2 regions of the Arthrobacter sp. ERGS1:01 genome follow, and region 1 is predicted to be linked to the other one. Evidence: riboswitches for the same ligand, from Rfam matches in the RefSeq annotation. Region 1 holds a riboswitch; the other holds the start of a gene.
The links. A riboswitch is a leader RNA that binds a small molecule or an ion and turns the genes downstream of it on or off. The one in region 1 is predicted to bind cyclic di-AMP.
Positions count from the first base shown of each region.

Region 2: another riboswitch for cyclic di-AMP. It lies ahead of AL755_RS04710 (NlpC/P60 family protein); the one in region 1 lies ahead of AL755_RS02310 (hypothetical protein).

Region 1 covers NZ_CP012477.1:489,524-498,486, reverse strand. The annotation lists gene AL755_RS02320 (MFS transporter) at 1-1,231, opposite strand, end outside; gene AL755_RS02315 (MarR family winged helix-turn-helix transcriptional regulator) at 1,228-1,668, opposite strand; cyclic di-AMP (ydaO/yuaA leader) riboswitch at 1,945-2,126, shown strand; gene AL755_RS02310 (hypothetical protein) at 2,133-2,930, shown strand; gene upp (uracil phosphoribosyltransferase) at 3,033-3,671, opposite strand; gene tadA (tRNA adenosine(34) deaminase TadA) at 3,757-4,188, shown strand; gene AL755_RS02295 (hypothetical protein) at 4,297-4,788, shown strand; gene AL755_RS02290 (DNA glycosylase AlkZ-like family protein) at 4,732-5,901, opposite strand; tRNA gene AL755_RS02285 (tRNA-Ser) at 5,983-6,072, shown strand; gene AL755_RS02280 (response regulator transcription factor) at 6,317-7,054, shown strand; gene AL755_RS02275 (sensor histidine kinase) at 7,045-8,739, shown strand; gene AL755_RS02270 (hypothetical protein) at 8,810-8,963, shown strand, end outside.
Region 2 covers NZ_CP012479.1:149,384-158,346, reverse strand. The annotation lists gene AL755_RS04740 (alpha/beta hydrolase family protein) at 1-95, opposite strand, end outside; gene AL755_RS04735 (molybdopterin molybdotransferase MoeA) at 86-1,312, opposite strand; gene AL755_RS23945 (DUF6457 domain-containing protein) at 1,317-1,625, opposite strand; gene mobA (molybdenum cofactor guanylyltransferase) at 1,629-2,297, opposite strand; gene AL755_RS04720 (TetR/AcrR family transcriptional regulator) at 2,479-3,117, shown strand; gene AL755_RS04715 (MDR family MFS transporter) at 3,204-4,841, shown strand; gene AL755_RS04710 (NlpC/P60 family protein) at 5,054-5,875, opposite strand; cyclic di-AMP (ydaO/yuaA leader) riboswitch at 5,879-6,090, opposite strand; gene AL755_RS24275 (M23 family metallopeptidase) at 6,225-7,037, opposite strand; cyclic di-AMP (ydaO/yuaA leader) riboswitch at 7,042-7,269, opposite strand; gene AL755_RS04700 (metal-dependent transcriptional regulator) at 7,423-8,118, opposite strand; gene serC (phosphoserine transaminase) at 8,362-8,963, shown strand, end outside.

The DNA.
Region 1 (8,963 bases):
GCAGGCCGCGTACCTGGTCGCGGAAGCGGACGTGGTTGCGCCTGTTCATCATGGCCAGCGCAATGAGTGCCGCCGCAACGGACACGACCGCGCCGATCCCCAGGGACCAGCGGGCGCCGAACTCCGTGGCGATCCAACCCACCAGCGGCGCCCCGATGGGCGTCCCGCCCTGCAGCACGGCCATGTAGACGGCCAATACGCGTCCGCGCATGGCCGAATCCGTGGTCAGCTGGACGGTGGTGTTGCAGGCGTTCATGAAGGTGAGGGAGGCCAGGCCCACCGGGACCAGTGCCAGGGCGTACAGGGCGTAGCTGGGCATGAAGGCGGCGATGGCCACCGTCACCCCGAAGGCCAGCGCCCCGCCAACAATGTAGGCCATGCGCATGTTCTTGCGGCGGGCGGCCAGCAGGGCCGCCGCCAGGGTGCCCACGGCCATGACCGAGCCCAGCAGGCCGTATTCGCCCGGCCCCAGATGGAAGATGGTGGTGGCCATCAGGGCGTTGGTGATCTGGAAATTCATCCCGAAGGTGCCGATCATGAACACCAGCGCCATGATCATCATCAGGTCCGGGCGTTGCCGGATGTAGGAGAAGCCCTCGCGGATCTGCCCCTTTGCCCGCGGCACGCGAACGGATGGTTGCAGTTCCGAAACCCGCATCCGCCACAGGGAGACGATCACGGCCGCGAAACTGGCCGCGTTGATCAGGAATGCCGGGCCCGTGCCGAAGGCGGCGATGACCAGTCCGGCGACACCGGGGCCGGCCAGGCGGGCCAGGTTGAAGGAGGCGCTGTTGAGGGCGACGGCGTTGGGGACGTCGGCCTTGGCGACCACCTCGGAGACAAACGCCTGGCGCGACGGGGCGTCAAAGGCGCTGGCAACACCGAGCAGCAGGGCCAGCACGTAGACGTGCCACAGTTGCACCGAGTGGGTGACCACCAGGAGCCCCAGCAGCAATGCACACAGGCCCATGGCCGTCTGGGTGCACAGCAGAAGCTTGCGTTTGTTGACCCTGTCGCCCAGCAGCCCGGCAAAGGGCCCAAGGAAGACGATCGGGAGGAACTGCAGGCCGGTGGTGATGCCTGCTGCGGTTCCGGAATTGTGCGTCAACACCGTCAGCACCAGCCAGTCCTGGGCAACGCGCTGCATCCAGGTGCCGATGTTTGAAACCAATGCCCCGGTCACCCAGAGCCGGTAGTTGAACACCTTCAGGGCGCGGAACATGGCGTTCATGAGCTGCTCATCTCCGCCAGGATCAGGGCCGCTTCATGGAGCGTGGCACGTTGTTCGGGCGTCAGTGCGGCCACCCGCTTGGCCAGCCACTGGGTGCGCTTGTTCCGGGCCCGCTCCAGCACCGCGGCGCCGTCGTCGGTGATCTGGACCAGCACCTGGCGCTTGTCCAGCGGGTTTGCCCCCCGCGTGACATGGCCGGCGGCGGCCAGGTCGTTGACGATCCGGGTCATGGACGGTGCCTGGATTTTTTCGCGTTCGGCCAGCTGGCCAACCGTCATGGAGGCGCGAAGGATGGCGGCCAAGACCGAGTACTGGCCGGGGCTGATGTCATGGGAGGCGGCTTCCGCGCGCAGCCTGCGCGAGGTGCGCATGATTGCCACACGAAGTTCGGCGGCGAGCGGCGCCGCGCCGGTGGGTCGTGATGTGTTCTTCGTCACCCCCTCGGTCCGCGCCTGGCGTTGCGGAGGGGTCGCTTCCGGGGCTGGCCCCGGCGTCGAAAGTTTCATTGAATTCTGCGTCATCGTCTGTATCTGCCTGGCTCACAAGGTTACGTATCTACTACAAAGCAGCCTAGTTCATTAGCAATGCTAAGTAAATATGAAACCCCTCACGGCCGTTACCAAAATGTGACATCACCGAAAAGGTTGGGTAGTGTGAAAAACGTGCCCGCCGAACCACCCACGGTTCCTTGGCACAAATGGACGGATCGCCGAGCTCTGCCGCCGCCCATTTCCCGTTCACATGTATGGCAGAGACGGGGGACCCAATCTTTACGGGCCTCCACTTGGATGCCCTTGGGGTTAAGCCGAAACGCAAGCAGTTGTTGCTGCCTGCCGCCCGGCCGGATGCTCTAATCCGTTCCCGACAGCTCACCTCGCAGGCGTAGAGAGGCTCTATTTCTATGTCTGCAGCACCCCAGCACGGCCGACGCCGCGCCGAATCAGTCCGCCCATCCACAGCCGAAACCGCACCGACCGCAACCGGTACCCGTGCAGCGGCCCGCTCCCGCTCCAAGGCCGCCGGCCCCGTCCGGCGCATGGCCATTGTTGCCGTAGCCGGCGTCTTGCTGGCCGGCGGCGGACTCGCCCAGGCGGCCACCAACACCTCCAGCAACACTCTGTCCGCGGCAAGCTATGTTGCCACCGTCGCGGCCACGGCGGCCCCGTCTGCCGCAGCGACCCCGTCCGCCATTTCGGCGCCCACGGACATCGCCATCGACTTCTCCCGGATCCAGGTCGGCTCCACGAAGGCTGCAGCCAAGCCCTCCACCACCGTCAAGAGCGAGGCCGACGCCGTAACTCCCGTTGCGACGCCCACGCCCACTCCGGCCAAGGCTGCTGCACCGGTCAAGGCCGCTGCTCCAGTGAAGGCCGCCGCTCCGGCGCTGGTCGATGATCCGGCCGCGGCCCAGGCCTACGCCTCAAGCCTGTTGGCTTCCAAGGGCTGGGGCCAGGACCAGATGGGCTGCCTGAACCAGCTGTGGACGCAGGAGTCCAGCTGGCTGACGTCCGCCGAGAACGTCTCCAGCGGCGCGTACGGCATTGCCCAGTCGCTGCCGGCCGAGAAGATGGCCAGCGCCGGGGCGGATTACCGCACCAATTACAAGACGCAGATCCAGTGGGGCCTGGGCTACATTTCGGAGCGCTACGGCAGCCCCTGCGGCGCCTGGGCTCAGGAAGTGGCCGTCGGCTGGTACTAGGCCGGCACGAATTGCGCCTTAACCAACTGTGACGCGGTAGTTGCTAAAAACGAGAACGTTTTCAGCAACTACCGCGTCACAGTTTTAGGTGGCAAGCGTGGGTTAGTCCACGACGCCGTAGAGGCGGTCGCCGGCGTCGCCCAGGCCGGGCACGATGTAGGACTGCTCGTTGAGGCCTTCGTCGATCGAGGCCAGGACCACGTGGACATTGTCGCGGTCGCCATGGGCGGCCTCGAGCTTGGCCAGGCCCTCGGGGGCTGCCAGCAGGCAGATGCAGGTGATGTCGGCCGCGCCGCGGTCAAACAGGAACTTGAACGCCTCGATCAGCGTGCCGCCGGTGGCCAGCATCGGGTCCAGGACGTACACCTGGCGGCCGGTCAGGTCCTCGGGGAGGCGTTCGGCGTAGGTGATGGCCTCGAGGGTTTCCTCGTTGCGGGCCATGCCCAAGAAGCCGACCTCGGCCGTGGGGAGCAGGCGGGTCATGCCCTCGAGCATGCCCAGGCCGGCGCGCAGGATCGGCACCACCAGGGGGGTGGGCTTGGTCAGTCCGGTACCCACGGTGGCGGTCACGGGAGTTTCAATGTTGACGGGCTCGACGCGGACTTCGCGAGTCGCCTCGTACGCCAGCAGGGTGACAAGCTCCTCCGTCAGCTGCCGAAAAATCGGCGACGGGGTGGTCTTGTCCCGCAGGACGGTTAATTTGTGGGCAATCAGCGGATGATCCGCAACCAGTACGCGCATAGATAAAAGCTACCATTGAGCCGTGTCCTCCACTGCGAAATCCCGCCAAATCGAGACCCCCGCCACGACGGCGCATGCCCGGTGGATGGGTCTGGCCCTCGAACAGGCGCAGCTGGCCCTGGCCACGGGAGACGTGCCGATTGGCGCCGTCGTCCTCGGGCCCGACGGCGCGGTGCTGGGTGTGGGGCGCAACGAACGTGAGGCGCACAAGGATCCGACGGCACACGCGGAGGTCGTGGCCATCCGCCAGGCGGCACAAAAGCTGGACGCCTGGCGGCTGGAGGGATGCACCCTGGTGGTCACGCTGGAGCCGTGCACCATGTGTGCCGGGGCCATCGTGCTGGCCCGGGTGCCGCGCGTCGTCTTTGGTGCCTGGGATGAGAAGGCCGGTGCAGCCGGGTCCGTGTTTGACGTGCTGCGCGAACGCAGGCTCAACCATTGGGTGGAGGTGTTCCCGGGCGTCAGGGAGGACGAATGCGCCGTGCTGCTGAAGGATTTCTTCGGCGCCCACCGCTAACCGCTCCCGCACCAGCCGCGGCGCCTTGATAAAGTCGGCTGCCGGGCCCGATAACCGGGCGCAGGACAATTTATTCGGGGGTTTGCAGTGGCATCATGGCGGGATTCAGTGTCCGAGGCGGCGCAGGAGGACCTGGAGAATTTGCTGAACATCGCCCTGCCCTTTGCGCACCAGTGCCTGGGCAAGTACGGGGAGTTCCTGCCGTTTGCGGCCGGCATCGGCACGGACGGCCAGCCCGTCTACATCATGGCCGAACCGCGCCAGGAGGAGAATCCCGAATCGACGGAGATCATCGCCGACTGCTACCACGGCCTGACCGAACGCCGAGATGAGCTTCGCGCGTCCATCGTGGTCTCCGACGTCACGCTGCGGTACCAGGGCACGGACGCCGTCCACCTGGCAACCGAACACGTTGAAGGCGCATCCCTGAGCATCATGCAGCCCTATACCCTGGGCGACGCCGGCCCCCAGTTTGGCGAGATGAGCGTCTCGATGGGTGAGCGCATCGTGTGGCGCGGGGTCGGCGCCCAGCCCGACGCGTGGCTAGGCGGTACCGGCCGCGTCCAGGGCCGCGATGCGCTTCGCGCGCGACGCCGGTGAATCCAGGCTGAAGGAGCGGAAGTCTCCCAGGTCCTCGCGGATGAACGCCTCCACCTCCTTGATCCGGTGCGCCACGGCCTTGGTGGGTGCGTCAAAGAGCCAGTGGGCAATGCGTTCCCCGGCGGGATCGTATTGCCACAGGCCGATGATGCGCCCGCGGTCCACGATGGGATGGTCGGGCAGGTCGGCGGTCAGGGCCAGGCGGGTGGTCTCAAGTTGGCGGTCCTGGTCTTGTTCGGCGAAGTGGTCGCCGGCGTTGCGCCGGAGCAGGAACAACGCGTCGGTTCCCGCGAGCAGCTGGATTTGTTCGTCCTTGGGCGCCGTGAAGGTGGCGCGCGCCTCGGCGTCTGCCGGCAGTATCCACAGGCCGTCAACCTCGATCGCGCCGGCACCCGCCAGCGCCGCCTTGCTTTGGGCCACGGTGAATGCGGTGAACCACTGGGTTTGCTTGAGCGTTGCGCCGCCAGTCCAGCCAAGGTAGCGCTCCATGAGCGTAGTCCTGGCCTGCTCGGGCGTCCCGGCGGCCGCTTCCAGGCCCCATGCCGTGTACGCGTAGCGCTGCTGGTCCAGCCGGCCGTTGACCGGAACGCGCCGGATCCGGCCGTCCGCCTGCAGCAGGCCCAGGGCGGCGGGAAGCGTGGTGGAGGCGCCCTTCTTCTTGCCGGCCTCGCCGAGGCTGCGGACGGCATCGCCCAGCTGGTCCTTGAGTTGCTTGGGGTCAAGAGGTTCGACGGCGTCCGTCAGGACCGCGAGGACCTGCTGTTCCAGGGTGGCCAGATCCGCTCGGGGGACGTCGAGCTTGTCCAGGACCTTCGCCTGCGTTTCGGCGGCCGCCAGTCCGAGTGTGAGCGCCCACGGGTAGTCGTCCGCGCCGAGCACATAGGTGCAGCCGCGCGCCGTCGGCAGTTCATGGATGCGCAGGGCCGCGACGTCGGCGTCGGCCTCTTCCCGCCGGATCCCCGCACGCGCAAATAAGGACAGGTAGGGATTGGCTCCGCCCACCGAGCGGGCCCAGCCGGCGGCGGTGAGCGTTTCCGCCGCATTTTTGCCCGCCAACGAGCCGTCCAAGCCTTGTTTGTGCCAGCTCCAGGCACGCTGCGTCGCACTGTCCATGCGCCTATCCTGCCCCATCGGGGCGGCCGCCGCTGCACTCATTTTTGTTGTGGGCCGTTGACCCGGTAAGGTTGACGCGTTGGTGACGTGTCCGAGCGGCCGAAGGTGCAACACTCGAAATGTTGTTCAGGTGAGAGCCTGACGTGGGTTCAAATCCCACCGTCACCGCCAAGTGGCAAGGCCCCTGCTTCCCTTTGTTTATAAGGGAAGCAGGGGCCTTTGTCGTTCCCGGGACGCGCCCGAGACAGACCCTGGGGCACGAAACAGACTCTTCCCCGCGAAACAGGCGTTGGCCAGCCACTGTTTCGCGGTCCCGGGTCTGTCTCACGCGGGCGCCGGGATGAGGCCCCTGAAACACAGAGAACATTCAGGAATCGTACAGACGGATTCGGGTCAAGCGTCAGAGAATGGATGCATGTCCCTTCCTTTTGCATCGGCCGGCCTCAGCAAACTCACCCGCCCAGGCGGTGAGCCGATCCGCGCGCTCGTCGTAGACGACGAGGAGTCGCTGGCGGACCTGATGCGCATGGGCCTTGAACTGGCCGGCTGGGAGATCGCCGTGGCCCACGACGGCCAGGCCGCATTGAAGACGGCCCGCGCCTTCCACCCCGATGTACTGGTCCTTGATGTCATGATGCCCGGCATGGACGGCGTGGAATTGCTGGGCCGAATCCGCACGATCTACCCGGATATTCCGGCCTTGTTCCTCACGGCGAAGGACGCCGTCGAGGACAAGCTGACCGGGCTGTCGGCCGGTGGCGACGATTATGTCACGAAGCCGTTCAGCATGGAGGAGGTGCTGTTGCGCCTGCACCGGATCGTCCAACGCGCCGGCGTCACGGCCCCCAATTCCGCCGAACTCACGGTGGGCGACCTCGTCCTGAACCGCGACACCCGCGAGGTGGCTCGCGCCGGCGTCGACATCCCGCTCACCAGCACCGAGTTTGAGCTGTTGCAGTTCCTGATGGAGAACCCGCGCCACGTGATGAGCAAGGCCCGCATCCTCGACCGGGTCTGGGATTACGACTTCGGCGGCCAAAGCAACATCGTGGAGCTGTACATCTCCTACCTGCGCAAGAAGATCGACGCCGACAACGAACCCATGATCCACACAGTCCGCGGCGCCGGTTACGTCATCAAGCCATGCGCGTAACCCACGGCGCCCCGGCAGCGACGGGGAAAACAGACGGAACGGCGGGCCGCTCCGCGTTGGCAAGCCTGCGTGCCACCGCCTCCCGGGCCATCCACCCTGGCACCTGGCACCTGCGCACCCGCCTTGTCGCCGTCATGCTTGCCCTGCTCACGGTCATTTGTGCGCTGGTGGGTTTTGTCAGTTACACAACGATCAGTGTTTCGTTGAACAACCAGCTCGACGCTTCCGTCCAGCAGGCCAGCCTGCGCACCAACCAGTTCTACTTCTCCGCCCCGCCGGCCGGGGGCACCCGGGACCCGCTCAATGCCCGGGCCACGAGCGCCGGGCAGCTCAGCGGTGTGCTGAGCAATGGCGTCGTCAGTTACGCGGGCATCCTGGACGCCACCGGCGCCCATCAGAAACTCACCAACGCGGACGCCCAAATACTGGCAGGTCTGCCCACCACCGGCGTCCTGACCGACGCCACCCTCTCGATCGGCAACTACCGGCTCAAGGCCACCGGTGTGCCCAACGGTGACGTCCTGATCACCGGACTGCCACTGGCTGCCTCCGAGCAAACCCTGGCGGCCCTGGTGCTGACCATCATCCTGGTTTCCTTGTCGGGCCTGGTCTTTTTGGGACTGGCCGGCTCGTTCATCATCCGCCGCAGCATGAAACCGCTGGAGCAGCTTTCCGGCGTCGCGACCAAGGTGGCCCATTTGCCGCTCGACGCCGGTGAGGTCGCCTTGAGCGTGCGGGTCCCGGACAGCGCAGCCCGGCCCGGCACCGAAGTGGGCAACGTGGGCCACGCGTTCAACGCCATGCTGGAAAACGTCTCGCATGCCCTGCAGGCCCGCCAGCGCAGCGAAACCAAGGTGCGCCGCTTCGTGGCCGACGCCAGCCACGAACTGCGCACCCCGTTGACTGCCATCCGCGGATACACCGAACTGCTGCAGATGACCGAGTCGCTGAGCCCCGACGGCAAGACCTCGCTGGGCCGGGTCACGGCGCAATCCCTGCGCATGAGCCGGCTCGTGGAGGACCTGCTCATGCTGGCCCGGCTCGATGAGGGCCAGCCGCTGAAACTGCGCACCGTCGATCTGACCCCCATCGTCATGGACGCGGTCAGCGACGTCCGGGTCGGTGCCGCCGGCCACCATTGGAAACTTGATGTGCCCGACTCACCCGTCAATGCCAAGTGCGACGACGGCCAGCTCAAGCAGGTGGTCCTGAACCTGCTCTCCAACGCGGCCAAGCACACCCCGGCCGGAACCACCGTGACAACCGTCGTCAGCCAGGAAAGCGACGGCACGGCCGTCATCGAGGTCAGCGACGACGGCCCCGGCATTGACCCGGCGTTCCGGGACGTCATCTTTGACAGGTTCTCCCGGGCCGACGTGGCCCGCACGGGCACCCACGGAAGCACCGGACTTGGCCTGAGCATTGTCCAGGCCATCATGACGGCACACCACGGCTCGGTGGACGTCACCAGCAATCCCGGCGAAACCAGCTTCACGTTGCGCCTGCCGCCCCTTCCGGAGGGCCCCAAAAGCGGTCCCGTGACCGCCGCGATCCGAGTGTTGGGTCCCAAAGCCTTGACGGACCATGCCAGGGACGGCGCCAAGGAAAGTCCCAGGAACGGCGAACAAAACAGCTCGTCGGAGGGCCTGCCGGAGGACACCCTGGCAAAACTGCCCACGTCATAACGGCGCGAACAACTCCCCAGTAAGGGTTTTCCTCGATAGGCTATGCACTCGGCCTATCGAAGGGAGCAGTATGCGCACCGCACACGCCCCCTTCAGGCTGCTCAGAACCACCGCGATCGGCGCCACCATCCTTGGCCTGGCAGCCGGCGCACACCTTGTGGCCGGCGGAACGCTCCCGGTCCCTCCGCTCATGGCAGCACTCCTGGCGCTGCATGTGCTTTGCT
Region 2 (8,963 bases), on a different replicon from region 1:
CCGTCCGGCACGGCAAACAACTGCCCGTGCAGCACTCTCCCGTCGGTGCACTTAAAGGCCAGGGGTGCCGGTGCGGCGGCCCCGCTCACGTCCACGGCAGGGCGATCGCCGTCAGGCTCTCCCCCATCTTGGCCCCGTGCGGCGGGACCACCATGACGCCGTCGGCCGCGGCAAGCCCGCGCATCATGGCCGAGTCGGTGAAGGAGCATGGGGATGCCAGCCCGTAGACAAGGCGGTAGGGCATGAGCCGTGTGGGGCCGGGGTATTCCTTGATGGGCGAGCCGCAGGCCACCTCGAAGGTGCCGGGCATGGGCCGGCTCCCCAGCCTGGCCAGCAGCGGCGCCGCCACGGTGAGTAGCGCAATCATGGCCGCGAGCGGGTTCCCCGGCAGGCCCACCAGGAAACGGCCGTCGGGCAGTTCGGCCAGCAGGGTGGGGTGGCCGGGGCGCATGGCGATGCTGCCGATGTGCAGCGTGCCGCCCATCTCGGCGATGGCCGAGCGCAGATGGTCGGCGCTGGAGCGTCCCGTGCCGCCCGTGGTGATGACGACGTCGGCCGGGTCATGTTCGGTGTCGGCGAGGGCGGCCAGCAACTCCTCCAAAGTGTCGGCCGCCCGCTGCACGCCGGTGACGGACCCGCCCAACAGCTCCACCACTCCGCCCAGCTGTGGGGAGAACGCGTCCCGCACCAGGCCGGCGGCGGGAATGCCGGCGGAAACCACCTCGTCCCCCGTCAGCACCAGTTTCACGGCGGGTTTGCCCAGCACCGTGACCTCATCCAGTCCACCCAGGGCGGCCAGGGCCAGATGTGCCGGATTCAGCGTGGTCCCGGCCTTGACCAGCACTTCCCCGGTGGCGGCCTCCTCGGCCGCGGGCCTGATGTGCTGGCCGTTCTTCGGTTCACCCGGGCGGGCCGCACCGCCGCGCACCAAAACCGGCAGGCCGTCGTCGTCCGTTGAAAGCGTGCCCGACTCGCTGCGCAGCACAGCCTTGGCTCCGGCGGGAATGGTGCCCCCGGTTACGATCGGCACGGCCTGGCCGGCGGTGAGTCGGCGCCCGGGCTCGGCCAGGATCCACGGCGGGCTCCCGGCCACGGCCCACCCGTCCATGGCGGAGGACGCATAGTGCGGCATGTCGTGGCGGGCCAGGACGTCGGCGCCCAGTTTCCGTCCGGCGGCCTGCGCCAGCGGTACTTCGTGCGCTGGCAGCGGCTCGGCCACCCCATAGGCCAGCGCCCGGGCCTCCTCCCACGTGTGGGGCAGTGCCCTGATGGGTTCGGCCTGCTCGGAGGGGGCCTCGGGCGCGGATTCCATGGGCCTACTCGGCCTGTTCGCCGGCGGCGCGCGGGGCGGACTCCGCAACGGCTTCGGCCGCGGCCAGCTTCTTGGCCATGCCCAGGGCGGCCGCCATGGCCGCGCTTTCGCTCGCCTGCCCGGAGCCTGCGGCCAGCCCGGCGGCGAGGCCCGCCACGAACGTGGTCAGGGGCGCCGCGGGGCGCACGATTGAATGGGCCGCCACGCCGGCCAGGTTCAGCACGGCGTGCGCGTCCACCTCAATGTCCGCTATTTCAAAGGCCGTCATGAGCTTGTGCAGCCATGCCTGTAGTACTTCGTCCTGGTTGTCCATTCCTCAGCCCTCCCCCGGCATGGCAATTCCCGCCAGCCGGGCGTCGTCCCACGTGTCAATGTCCGCCGTCGACCCCTGGGGGACGGCGCAATCCTTGGTGTTCACCCTAGCAAGCAGCGAGAAAACGGAGGCGTTGTGAAGCCGGTGCGCCGCCCGTGCCGCCGCCACCGCCTCCCGGAGCGGAGCCAAGGGGTAGATGGCGGCCAGCGGCTGGCTGCGTCCGCGATCGACCGCCATGACGCCCTCACCGGTCCCGCCTTCGGCCGGCGCGTTTTCAGCCGGCGCGGCCTCGTCCAGCGCAGCCAGTAGCGCCTGCGCCGTCTCGCCGACCCGTGGCATGTCGCACGCCAGGACCAGCACGTGGCCGTCGGTTCCGCCGAGCGCCGCAAGCCCGGCGGCAATCCCGGCTGCGGGCCCCGCAAAGGGCGGATCCTCCTGGACGGCCAGCACGCCATCCGGAGCAGGCCCCAGCCACGCCGCGATGCTCTCGGTAGGCCCGACGACGGCGATGCGCACGTCCCGCTCCTGCCCACACTCTTCGTCGGGCCAGGTCGCCGCCTGGGCCGCCCGCACGGTCCGGGCCAGCAGGGTCTCACCCCCGACGGTCAGGCCCGCCTTGGGGACCCCGCCCAGGCGCGTCGAGCGCCCGCCGCACAGAATGACCGCCCGCATGGGATTCCTTTCGCCGGCCGCATTGTTGCTCCATGCTAGCGGGCGGTTGGCAGGCTCCCGCATCACGCAAAAAGATAATTATGCATTCACTGCATATTTTCAGGAACTGCAAATATACTGGTTAGGTTCCGCGGCGATGCGCCGGGACCAGCTACACGCAAGGGCGGGGGAAGAAGGGGGCATGACCACCACGGAGGAGACCGAGTCACTGCGGTCCAGGAAGCGCAAGGCCACACAATCGGCCATTCGCCTGGCGGCAATCGAACTGGGGCTTGAACACGGCTACGAAAATGTCACGGTGGACATGATCTGTGAGGCCAGCATGGTTTCGCAGCGCACCTTCTTCAACTACTTCGGGTCCAAGGAAGGCGTCTACATCACCACCGCGAAGTCGATGCCCACCCCCGAACAGGTTGAGGCATTCGTGCGGGGGTCCGGGCCCAGCGTCTTCGCCGACCTCTTTAGCGTGGTCGCCGAGACAGTGGTGGACGGCGACACCGACCTTGAGGCGTTCCGGGCACGGCACCAGCTCATCCACCAATCCCCCGAGCTGCTGAATCGGGAAAAAGCCCGCATCAGCGAAACGGAAGACGTGTTTGTCGGCTACGTCATGGCCCGTTACCACTACCGGGGACGCAACGAAGTTGACACCCCGGATCTGGAGGACGAGGCCCGCATGGTGGTGGCCCTCGTATCGGGGGCCATGCGCTACGCCATGCAAAAGTGGGCCGCCGGCAACTTCACCGCCACCCGGGAGGACCTGGTCCGCTCCGCCTCCGACCTGATCCAGCGCATCACCGTCAACGAACACTGGCCGTAACGGCCGCCGTCGGCCCCGGCCGCCGCACGCACCACCCCTCACACTTTCTCTCGATGCTTAACACGTCACACGCATAGGAATTCACCATGGCAACAACCACCCAAACCGAGCATGCGCCGGCCCGGACCGATAAACGCAGCATCCTGCTGTTGTTTGCCGGGCTGATGCTGACCATGCTGCTTGCTTCACTTGACCAGACCATCTTCAGCACGGCCCTGCCCACCATTGTTGGCGAACTCCACGGCGTGAACGAGATGCTGTGGGTCATCACCATTTACATCCTCGCCTCGACCATCATGTTGCCCATCTATGGCAAGATGGGCGACCTGATGGGCCGCAAGCCCCTGTTCATCGGCGCCATCTCCATCTTCATCCTTGGCTCCATCGTGGGCGGCTTCGCCCAGGACATGACCTGGCTGATCATCGGCCGCGGCGTGCAGGGCTTGGGTGGCGGCGGTCTGATGCTGCTCTCGCAGGCCATCATCGCCGACGTCGTCCCGGCCAGGGAGCGCGGCCGCTACATGGGCGTCATGGGCGGCGTGTTCGCACTGTCCTCCGTGGCCGGCCCGCTGCTGGGTGGCTGGTTCACCGACGGGATCGGCTGGCGCTGGGGCCTGTGGATGAACATTCCGCTGGGCATCCTGGCCATCATCTCCGCCGTGTTCTTCCTCAAACTGCCCAAGCGCCCCCGCGTGCCCGGCCGTGTTGACGTCGCCGGCATGGCCCTGCTGGGCATCACCTCCACCCTGTTGGTGCTGGTGAGCACCTGGGGCGGCACCAAGTATGACTGGAATTCCCCCACCATCATCGGCATGGCCGTCGGCACCATTGCCGCCGCCGTTCTGTTTGTTTGGGTGGAGAGCCGGGCCGAGCACCCCATCATGTCGCTGCACCTGTTCAAGGACCGCAACTTCAACCTGACGACGGCGGCCGCCCTGATCACCGGTATCGCCATGTTCGGCACACTCGCCTACCTGCCCACCTATCTGCAGATGGTCACGGGCGCCAACGCCACCCAGGCAGGGCTGCTCATGATCCCGATGATGGCGGGACTGCTCATCACCTCGATCGGCTCCGGGCAACTGGTCAGCCGCACCGGCCGCTACAAGTGGCTGCCCATCACGGGCATGTTCATTGTTGCCGGCGCACTGGTGCTGCTGTCCTCCATGACACCGGCCATGCCGGTGTGGGTCATCTGCGCCTACCTGGCCATCATGGGCATCGGGCTTGGCATGAGCATGCAGATCCTGGTGCTGATCGTCCAAAACCAGTTCCCGAACTCCCAGGTGGGCATGGCCACGGCCTCCAGCAACTACTTTCGCCAGATCGGAGCCTCGCTGGGCTCCGCCGTCGTCGGAAGCCTCTTTGCCACGAGGCTGGCGAACCTGCTCATCGAGCGCATGAACGGCTCCGGGTCCGGCGGCTCCGGCGGAATCAACTCGCTGACCCCCGAGATCGTGCGGAACCTGCCCGCGGGAGTGCGCAATGTGGTGATTGGCGCCTATAACGACGCGCTGACCCCGATCTTCATCTACATGGTGCCGCTGCTGATCGTGGCCGGGATCCTGTTGCTGTTCGTGAAGGAGATCCCGCTCGCGACCACGATTGACCGGACCAGCTCAAAGACCGCCAACGCCACCGAGACGCACGGACCGGCCGTTGAAGAGACCGTTGTTGCCACGGCGACCGCGGCAGGCGGCGGAACTCCCCCGGCCCAGCCGTAGCCTCATCAGTCCAGCCGCGCTTGCGGCCTGGCCGCCAACGCGGCCGGGCTGCGGGCGCGGCTTTTCTGTGTCCGCGACCGGTTCGCAAGGAGGCTAGTCCCCCAGCAATCCGGCCTGCGTGCCGAGGGCAGCTATCAGGGAGCTGTGCGGATTCCTTAAAAAGCAAGGGACCCCATCCGAGGATGGGGTCCCTTTGCGTGAAGACTTGTTACTTAGTGGCCCATGGCGATGAAGACCGGGCCGGAGCCTACGTTGACCGAGTAGACAACGGTGCTTCCGAGGAAGCCGCCGTGGACAGCCTGGCCGTTGCCGATGTAAACAGCGATGTGGGCCATGCCCATGCCGCCGTCGGCGTAGTAGATGAGGTCGCCGGGCTGTGCTTCAGCCTGGGAAACCGTGCGGCCGAGGGCCAGGTAGCCTGCCGGCCAGCCGTGGAAGTTGATGCCGGCCGCAGCCAGGGAGTTGGTGGCCAGCATGGTGCAGTCCTGTGCGACACCGAGCTGGGCCAGGGCGGCAGCTGCGATGGTGGCACCAATGCCGCTCTTGGCAACAGGCTTTGCAGCCTCTGCCGGAGCTTCGGTGGTGGTCACGGTGGGGGCTGCAGCCGGTGCTGCAACCTCGGCGGCCGGAGCCACGTCGGCGGCGGGTGCTGCCACTGCCTCTGCTGCGGGTGCTTCCTGTGCAACCTCGTTGCTCTGGGCTGCTACGACGGGAGCCTCAACAACAGGAGCCGGCGTAGAGGAGACAACGGGGCTGGCGAAGGAGATCTTCACCGTTGATGCTGCCGTCACTGCGGAGGCGAGCTCCGAATTCAGGCTCAGCGTGGTGCCACCGTCGGAGGCGCGCTCCACGGTGGGGGTAGCTGCATTTGCTGCAATTCCTGAGGTAAGTACGAGCCCTGAGGCTGCTGCAATAACAGCGGCTTGACGACCGACACCACCGACGTTGGAGCTGACGGCTTTCGTGATGACGGAGATCGGGCTGGTCTTAGCGACTTCGGCGCGGTGGCGCCCAAGAGCGGTATTTGAAGACAAGAAGGATCCTCTCCCAAAGCCTGCGAGGTAAGCTGTCGGATTCGGATGGGAGTCACCCGGCCGCTTGGCGCATCCTCAAGTGGAAAGAATGTTCTCTTCCCACGAAGGCGCTTCTGCGACTTCACCCCTAGGACTTCTGAAAACGAAGCCCGAATATTGGTTCCCCCGCCCCTGCCAGACGATTGATACGAACGGACCATGGGCGGTGGCAGAGCTAGGCAATCCACTCATGGGCGCCCTCTTGATTCGAAGTTGGCGCGATTACGACGGTACAACAGATTTTCCCCAATGTCACGTTCAGGTCACGGTCAGGTGGTCACTCCGTGACCTAAACGACCCTGTGGAGGAATTAAAGCCAACCCATCGGATCGACGGTCTCGTCGTCGACAATTACCTCGAAGTGCAGGTGGCAGCCGGTGGAGGCTCCCGTGGTGCCACTGAGGGCCACTTGCTGGCCGCGCTCGATCTTCTGACCAACCTTCACGCCAATGGAGCTGAGGTGGTTGTAGGAGGTGGAGAGGCCGTTGCCATGGGAAATGACAACCCGGTTTCCGCCGCCATATTCATGCCAGCCGGCGAACGTCACGGTGCCACCGGCGGCCGCAAAGACGGCCGTTGAGCACGCAATGGCATAGTCCTGGCCGGTGTGCATCTCGCCCGCTGAGCCGGTGAGCGGGTTGATCCGCTGGCCGAACGGGGAGGACTTGACGAGGGTCTTCAGGGGGGCCGACAGCGTGCCCTTGGCTGCCTGTGGCGTGACCTTGGCGGCGGTGACCTTCAGGGTTTCCTTCAGCTGGCCGTCGGGATTCAAGACGCTGGCGACATTTGGCGTCACAAAGGAAATCGGCACATCGGCGGCCGCGGTGACAACGGATTCCGTCGCGGACACGGTCTTCATCTCAACATTGGCTACCGGGACGCTCACTGCTGAGGGTACGGTCACGGCCAGTGCAAGACCCGTGGCGGCCAGGGCGATGCCTACTTTTTGCCCGGCACCGTTGGCCAGACCGGCCCGCACCAGCCCGGCGATGGCGCCCTGGGATTCGGTGCCTGCACGCTCGGCAGCCAGGGCCTCACGGCGGCTTCCTGATGCGGTGGAAAGTTCGGGGGAAGAAAGGGGCGCGGTCGCTCGACGGCGGCCGTGCTGCTTAACCTCGGACACTAATTACCTCTCTGTTGGACACCTGCGGAGTTAGCTGTCGGATTCGGATCAGAGAGTGTTTCATTTGATCCGGCCCGGTCCGCGGCACACGTCTGTCCAAGGCACAGTCGCAGGGACTGCGTCGCAAAGGATTTCGAGTGCCGGCCAACCAGGCTTCACCCCAAGACGAATAGGAAATTCGCCGGTTGTGGTTCCCCCGTCCTTGCCTGATGTATTTCAGCCCAACGTCCGGAGGCAAGGCTCAGTGCCGGAGGTTGGTAACGCTTTGGTTACAGCGTCAGCTTGTTACTATACGGTAAATTTCGTGCCCGTGATAATTCCGTTACATTTCACACATGTCTCCGGCGCACGCCAAAGGCACGGTGGAGCCCATGGTTTTTGCTTTTTAGTTCATGGAGACAAACACGTGGGATGCAACCTCGGGCGGCAATTCCAGCGCCCCGTCGATCCCGGGCACCCGGACGGAAATGTACTCGCCCACCTGGGCCAGGGAAATCCTTGCCCCGGGGCGCAAACCGCCCTCGTCCAGCTGGGTCAACAGCTCCGGTTCCACCTGGATGCGCTCGGAAAGCCGGTGGATGGTGACCGACTGCTCGGGTGAATACGTGGCCATGGCATCGACGAGGGTCACCAGGCCCGCGGCGAAGAGCGGCGCAACGTCCCCGCCCAGCTCCTCCAGCCCCGGAATCGGGTTGCCGTAGGGGGATTCGTCGGGACGGCCCAGCAGTTCATAGAGGCGTTGTTCAACGCGCTCGCTCATCACATGCTCCCAGCGGCACGCCTCCTCATGGACGTAGGCCCAGTCCAGGCCGATCACGTCGGAGAGGAGCCTTTCGGCCAGGCGGTGCTTGCGCATGACGCGGGTGGCTTTGTCGCGGCCGGCGGGAGTCAGTTCCAGGTGGCGGTCGCCGGAAACGATCACCAGGCCGTCGCGTTCCATGCGCCCGATGGTCTGTGAGACGGTGGGGCCGGAGTGGTGGAGGCGTTCGGCGATGCGCGCCCGCAGGGCGGTGATGTTCTCTTCCTCCAACTCCAGAATGGTTCGCAAATACATTTCCGTCGTGTCGATCAAATCTGTCACGTCAGATTCCTCCTTATATAGAGCGAGATTCCGGGCAGGGGCTTGTTGTCTCTACGTTATCGCGCTTAATACAAGGGAAGAAAACGGCCCTTTGTTCCCGCGCGCGTTTCCGGGCGGCCGCGGCCCGGCGGCGATTGTTTCAGCATGCGGCCCACATTTCGGGATGCATGCGGTCCTACGGCAGAATTGGCAACATCCAATGACGCCGTAAAACTTCCATCGTACTAACTTTTGGAGCACCTCGTGAGCGAATCACTGCCTCTCACCATCCCCGCCAACCTGCGCCCGGCCGACGGCCGTTTTGGCGCAGGCCCGTCCAAGGTCCGCCCGGAGCAGATTGCGGCGTTGTCTGCCGCCGGTGCATCCTTGCTGGGAACATCCCACCGCCAGGCTCCCGTGAAGAACCTTGTCGGTGAGGTCCGCAGCGGCCTGATGGACTTCTTCAACGCCCCGGACGGCTATGAGGTCATCATGGGCGTTGGCGGCTCCACTGCGTTCTGGGATGTTGCCTCGTTCGGGCTGGTCGAGAAGAAGGCCCAGCACCTGTCGTTTGGCGAGTTTGGCTCAAAGTTTGCCTCGGCCACCAACAACGCCCCGTTCCTGGATGCCTCCTCGATCATCAAGGCCGAGCCTGGCACGCGCCCGGTGGCTGTCGCCGAGGCCGGCGTCGACGTGTACGCGTGGCCGCAGAATGAGACGTCCACCGGTGTGGCTGCACCGGTCAAGCGTGTTGCCGGGGCCGACGACGGCGCCCTGGTGGTCATTGACGCCACCTCCGCCGCCGGTGGCCTGCACGTGGACGTCAGTGAATCGGACGTCTACTACTTCGCTCCTCAAAAGAACTT